One region of the Bradyrhizobium sp. SZCCHNS30572 genome, then DNA from elsewhere that is predicted to be linked to it. Evidence: predicted binding sites of a transcription regulator. Region 1 holds the regulator's gene; the other holds the start of a gene.
The links. The regulator LexA, encoded in region 1, represses DNA repair genes until DNA is damaged. The targets are predictions, from matches to a motif close to TGTTCNNNNTGTGTTCNG.
Positions count from the first base shown of each region.

Region 2: a site for LexA is predicted at 1,575-1,592, ahead of QX048_RS07615 (DUF3072 domain-containing protein). Genes of this name have one in related genera too.

Region 1 covers NZ_JAUESY010000002.1:341,820-345,231, reverse strand. The annotation lists gene QX048_RS06560 (alpha/beta hydrolase) at 1-355, shown strand, start outside; gene glp (gephyrin-like molybdotransferase Glp) at 487-1,698, shown strand; gene lexA (transcriptional repressor LexA) at 1,904-2,602, shown strand; gene QX048_RS06545 (hypothetical protein) at 2,877-3,317, shown strand.
Region 2 covers NZ_JAUESY010000002.1:555,825-559,236, reverse strand. The annotation lists gene QX048_RS07625 (type 1 glutamine amidotransferase domain-containing protein) at 115-675, opposite strand; gene QX048_RS07620 (hypothetical protein) at 665-1,198, shown strand; gene QX048_RS07615 (DUF3072 domain-containing protein) at 1,639-1,830, shown strand; gene QX048_RS07610 (hypothetical protein) at 1,962-2,249, shown strand; gene QX048_RS07605 (glycoside hydrolase family 3 N-terminal domain-containing protein) at 2,264-3,412, opposite strand, start outside.

The DNA.
Region 1 (3,412 bases):
CAGCGCTATCAAGACGCATCTGTGGGTCGACGGTCCCTTGCAGCGCGAGGGACGCATCTCCGGCGAGCCGCGCGAGACGTTCCTGAAGAAGAACGCCGCCGCACTCCGCGCGCCGCCAACCGGCGCGACTCTCGATATGGCACCAGCCTTCCCGCGCCTCGCGGAGATCGTCGCGCCATCGCTCGTCATCCGGGGGGACTTGGACTTTCCTCACATCCAGCAGCGAAGCAGGCTGCTCGCCGCAACAATGCCGAACGGGTCAGGACATGAGCTGGCCGGAACGGCGCACCTGCCGAGCCTGGAACGTCCGCAGGAGGTCATGCGGTTGATTGCAGACTTTCTCGCGCGATCGTGAGGCAGCGGCCCGGAAACGGCCCACAGCAGACGGTCAGAACGCAGGGAGCGGCCTAGGCCCTTGGCCGCGCCGTGCGCGTTCGGTTAGAAGGCGATTCATTCGATCTGCCGTCTCCGTCCGAAGGAAATCCCATGGCCCTGATGCCGGTGTCTGATGCGTTGTCCGCCGTGCTCGCCGGCGCCGAGCCGCTGGCCGAGGAGCAGGTCGGGCTGGACGAAGCGTTTCACCGCATCCTGGCGCGGGACCTCGCGGCGCTGCGGACGCAGCCGCCCGAGGCAATGTCGGCGATGGACGGCTATGCCGTGCGCGCGGCGGACGCCGCCCAGGCCAAGGCGCGGCTGAAGGTCATCGGCGAGGTTGCGGCAGGGCGGCCGTTCGATCGCGTGGTTGGACCCGGCGAGGCGGCGCGGATCTTCACCGGTGGCGTTGTTCCGGAGGGCGCGGACGCGGTGGTGATCCAGGAGGACACGATCGCCGAAGACGGCCACGTCGTGATCACCGAGGCCGCGATCAAGGGCCGGCATATCCGGCCGGCGGGCGTCGACTTTCACCAGGGCATGGTGCTGCTGAAGTCCGGGCGCCGGCTCAGCGACCGCGACCTGTCGCTGGCGGCCAGCATGAATCATCCGGCGCTGCCGGTGCGGCGCCGGCCGAAGGTGGCGCTGCTCGCCACCGGCGACGAGCTGGTGATGCCGGGCTCGACGCCCGGCCCGGGCCAGATCGTCTATTCCAACGGCTACGCCTTGCGGGCGCTGGTGCGCAACGAGGGCGGGACCCCGATCGATCTGGGCATCGCCGCGGATACGATGCAGGCGACGATCGCCGGCATCCGCCGGGCCCGCGAGGCCAAGGCCGACATCCTGATCACGACCGGCGGCGCCTCGGTCGGCGATCACGACCTCGTCAAGCAGGCGCTCGAAGCCGAGGGCGTCGAGATGGCGTTCTGGAAGATCGCGATGCGGCCGGGCAAGCCGATGATGCACGGACGGCTCGGCGACATCAGGGTGATCGGACTGCCCGGCAATCCGGTGTCGTCCTATGTCTGCGCCATCCTGTTCCTGGTGCCGCTGATTCGGCGGCTGCTCGGCCGTGACGAGGCCGTGATGCCGCGCGAGACCGCCCTGCTCGGCCGCGAACTGGGGCCGAACGATTCGCGCGAGGACTATCTGCGGGCACAGCTCGAAGAGCGCGCCGACGGCACGCTGGTCGCGACCCCGGTGAGCCAGCAGGATTCGTCGCTGCTCGGCAATCTCGCGCTCTCGCAGGCTGTGGTGATCCGGCCGGCGTTTGCGCCGAAGGCGCCTGCGGGCAGCCCGTGCGAGATCCTGCGCCTGCCGAACTGAGCCGCTTCCCCGGTAAAGCCCGGTCTGTTCATCATATTTTTAGGATTGCGGAACACACATCGAACATATAGTGTCCGTTCATGATTTGTTTTTAGTATGTTGCGGGCGACGCGATGACGGTCCGACTCCAGGGCGCTCTCAGCCGGTTTGTGCGCGAGGCGCAGCTCCTGGACTCGGACGACAACAAACCGGGGACCAGGTCGAGATGCTGACGCGCAAACAGTACGAACTTCTGCGGTTCATCAACGAGCGGCTCAAGGAAGCCGGCGTGCCGCCGTCCTTCGACGAGATGAAGGATGCGCTCGATCTGCGCTCGAAGTCCGGCATTCATCGCCTGATCACGGCGCTCGAGGAGCGCGGCTTCATCCGCCGGCTGCCCAACCGCGCCCGCGCGATCGAGGTGATCAAGCTGCCCGAGCTGTCACAGGCCGCCAACAACCGCCGCGGCTTCACCCCATCGGTGATCGAGGGCAATCTCGGCAAGGTGCGCACCAGCACTCCCGCGCTGGACGATGGCGAGCGCCCCGTCGCAGTGCCGGTGATGGGCCGCATCGCCGCCGGTACTCCGATCGAGGCGCTACAGACGCGCAGCCACACCATCAGCGTGCCTGCCGACATGCTCGGCAACGGCGATCACTATGCGCTTGAGGTGCGCGGCGACTCCATGGTCGATGCCGGCATCCTCGACGGCGACATGGCGCTGATCCAACGCAACGAGACCGCCGACACCGGCGACATCGTGGTGGCGCTGATCGACGATGAGGAAGCGACGTTGAAGCGCTTCCGCCGCCGCGGCGCATCGATCGCGCTGGAGCCGGCCAACACCGCCTACGAGGTACGCATCCTGCCGCCGAACCGGGTGAAGATCCAAGGCAAGCTGGTCGGGCTGTACCGCAAGTACTGATCGCGAATGGGATCGGTCGATGGGCGGCGGGCGCACGCGCTTTCGCCGCCGATCGGAGGCTGCCCAGCAAAATACGTCACGCGCGAATGCACCTCATGATGTGCAGCGCGGCATGCTCAAACGCTTGTGATCGGCCGCGGGCACACGCGATGCAGATCAGCGCAGAATTGCCGCGAAGCGCGCGCTAACATCACCATCGATGTCCACTCTGATAGAGGCCTGCGCCTGTCCGGGGGGAGCGTGGGTCGGCTATCTCTCAACGAGGAGCGATCCGATGTGTGACTACAGCCTCCATGCGGTTGCGTCCCGTCCCGCCAAGGTCGGCGAGACGTTGATCTCGATGACCTTCCGTGGCACCGCCACCCGCGGCTTCGCGCTGGAGAGCGAGCCGACCGTCGCAGTCTGCATGCTGCCCGGCACCGAGTTGGCCTTCGCCGAGGACGTCCGCTACGACAGCCGCTGGCTCTGGACCCGGACGATCCGCGAGCGCGTCGCAAAGTTCAACAGCATCGAGACTCACATTCCCGATCGCCATCACGACGCGATCGAATTCGCCGATGGCCGCCACGTGCTGGTGACCCAGCTCTGCGAGGGCCAGCGCGTCACCGTGCTGCAATTGCCGGTCAGCAAGCAGCCGGCGGAGCGACGCCCGGACATCGCCGAGGACGTGCCGCCTTCGCAGGCCACACCGATTCGCCGCATCAGCATCACCTGAGGGGTCTCCGCATCGGCATTTCTCTCGGTCGTGAGCGAGCTTTCGACCGTGGGAGATTTGGGTTCTGCAAGCGCAAAGTCCTCTCGGGCGAACCT
Region 2 (3,412 bases), 210 kb from region 1:
CCCCCATCTCGCTGGAGGCACTCCGTGTGGACTGCGGCCCAGCGTTCGACCCCTCGGGCGCTGGGCCCGTCCCACTGAGGTAGCCGGGTTTTCTCCCGGCTTCCGATCTCAGCATCAAGCCGCGCTGCGCTTGAGATGGCGGCCTTCCTTGACCTCTTCGATGATCTTGGCGCTGAAGGCTTCCAGATCTCCGGGATTGCGCGAGGTGATCACGCCCTGATCGACCACGACCTCCGCGTCCTGCCAATGCGCGCCGGCATTGGCAACGTCCGTCTTGATCGATTTGTAGGACGTCATCTTTCGCCCCTTGGCAATTCCGGTCTCGATCAGGAGCCACGGCGCATGACAGACCGCCGCAACGATCTTCTTGGCTTCAAAGATCTCCTTGATGAACCGCAGCGCCTTCGGCTCGAGCCGCAGCAGATCCGGATTGATCTGACCGCCCGGCAGCACGACGGCGTCGTAGTCCGAAGCAGACGCCTGGTCCAACGTCTTGTCGACCTTGACGGTCCGTCCCCAGTCCTTCTCATCCCAGCCCTTGATCTCGCCCGGCGCGAGCGAGATGATCTCGACGGTCGCGCCCGCCTGCTTGAGACGATCGCGCGGCACTTCGAGCTCGGATTGCTCGAACCCGTTGGTTGCGAGGATCGCGATCTTCTTTCCCTTGATATCCATTGAACTCTCCTGGCCATTCGACACCGCCGGCAACCTCGCGCTGGCCTCCATGTTCCGCCTGGCAGGCCGGGCGGATCGTCACAACTGGTCGATCGGGTCAGCGCTCGCCTGGGTGGAACCAGCCTGCCTATGGCGCCGTTTGTTTGGACGTCCCTGCCTTGAATGGATGGGCGGCGTCGAGCGGCACGGCATCGCTGCATCGGCGGATCGCAATCTGGAGGCGCTCGTGCCCTACGCATTGTTTGAGAATGACGAACAGATGACCCGCCCGTTTCGCACCGAGCGCGAGGTCTGGGAGGCCGCGGAACAGGCCGATCTCATCACGCTCGGCACGCATGGCGAGAAAATCCTCGACAACAATTTCGAGATCAAATCATGCGAGGCCACACCGGAAGAACTCACCGCCGCGCCGCCGGACATCGTATTGCCCGAAGCTCACACGCCCGATGCTGAGCGAGGGAGCCGGACTACCGACCAATCTTTCTCCTCACCGGCCAAATTGAAGATGCAGACGTCCTCGTGACCAGGCGCAGGTTGGCCTTTGCGGCTCTGGTGATCGTCGGCCATGTCGGTTCCAGGCCTGATCATCGGACTACGGACGAGCGGCGGATCGCTCGGCCTTATCGCCAGCGTCTCATGCGCGCCGGGCGCCGCGCTGCTTGCGAGGCAGTCGGCTCGCTTCCTCCAGCTTGAGCCGCTCCCGCTGTTGCCGCAGCCGGTCAAGCGTCTCCAGCAGGTGGTGCAAAAGCACTTCGGCGGCCGCCGTCGAGGCCCGAGCTCGCCGTAGCTGCACGATTTCACGGCGCTGCCGCCCGACCCGGAGACGCATACGGTCGATTTCGGCTCGAACCACACATAGATCGCGCATGAAGCACCCGAGCAGGAGCAGGATTGTACAATAGAACAAAATAGGAACACATTGCAAGCTTCCCCGTTGAAGCCGGGCAACAACGGGAGATCCCCATGGCCGAACAGCTGCAGAAAGATCCCGAGGACTGGGTGTCCGGAGCCGATCCGATGACGGATGCCCAAGCTTCCTACTTGAGAACGCTCAGCGAGCAGGCTGGCCGGTCCGATCCCGCGCGAGCGGAGATGACGAAGGCTGAAGCGTCCGAACTGATTGATGAGATGAGACGCGCCGCAGGGTTGGATTGAACCGGACATATTCGACTCACCAGGACGATGGGCCGGCAGATCGGTATTCCAATGTTGGCGATGCCGGTCCGAAGCTGTCGCGAATCAGAAATCGGTCGTTTAGTCTCCGCGGCATTTCGCGGGAGTCCACCATGGTTGCGGACAGTGACAGCAAGGTTGCCTGGCATCGCGCCCAGCTCAAAAAGAATCGCGCGACGTTGAAACAGATCGAGACGGCGCGGTTCACGGTGGGCGAGATCGCCGATGCGAAGGCGCTCGAACAGACCAAGCGGCAGGTTGCGGAACTCCAGGTCAAGATCCGCGAATCCGAGCACCTCATCGCTCAGCACGACAAGCAGACGCGACGCCCGCTGGCGACCGACCTGCGAAGCCTCTCGAATGTCGCTTGGCGCAACTGGACCGGCAATGGCCCGCGCTGAGGGCTCGCTGCCATTCAGTCCACGATCTTCTGATGCACGCCTCCAGGCCGTTGCATAACCGTAGACACATTCGACGGCTGTGATTTGCCAACCGTCGGCGCCCAGCGCTTCAGCCGTTCATCGCTCCTGCTGATTGCATCGAGGTCGATGCGTCCTTCCGCCAGAGCCTCCTTGGCGCAGGCGAGCGCGCGGTGGAACTGGGTGCCGTCATAGGCCACCAGCAACAGATCGGCGCCGCCGTTGAGAGCCTCCACGACCGCTTTGCAGAGGTCGCGGCCGTAGATCGCCCCCATCACGAGATCATCCGTCACGATCACGCCCTGATAGTTCCAGCGGCCGCGAATGAGTCCCTCAAGCACGGCTTTGGAATGTGAGGCAGGCCGCTCTGGATCGATCGCATCGACCGTCACGTGACCGACCATCATTGCCGCGTGCGAGCCCTGCAGCACCTGTCGGAACGGCCGCCAATCCGACCGTTCCAAGACATCTGCCGGCGTGCCGAGCTGTGCCGAGAAATGATGCGTATCGGCTGCGACGCGCCCCAGACCAGGGAAATGCTTGACGGCCGCGCGGACACCGCTTGCTTCCAGGCCACGGACGTAACCGAGCGCAATGTCGCCAACCACCGCGGGATCGTTGGAGATCGCGCGGCGGCCGATCAAGGTGTGGAAGTCCAGTCGGTTGCGTGTCCAGCTCGGGCGAAGGTCGACGACCGGAGCCAAATTGAAGGTGATGCCGGCAGCCGCGAGAGCCTCACCTTGGGCGCGCCCCATCGCGAACGCATCCTGCGCGCGCCGCGAGGCCGGCAGATCGGCCAGCGTTGCGAGGCCGGGCATGTTCGGCAGGGTCGGAGACAGGTGTGCGACGGCGCCTCCCTCCTGATCCGCCGCAACCAGCAGAGGTGGCAGCCCGGCACTCCGGCGCGCGTCCTGCAATCGCGCCATCTCGGCGCGCAGCTGAGGCTCGGTCCGGCCGCGGATGTTGTGGTGTGTCACATAGACGCCCGCGATCAACCCCTGTCGGGCCAACGCGGCTGCGTCATCGACGGCCGTGTAACCGACGATGAAATGTCGGCCGAGCAGATGCGCCACGTCGGGGGGCGTCCGGAACGTCTCGTACTTGCGCCAGGCAAACGTGAACTGCGTCGACGTCAGCATGATCAG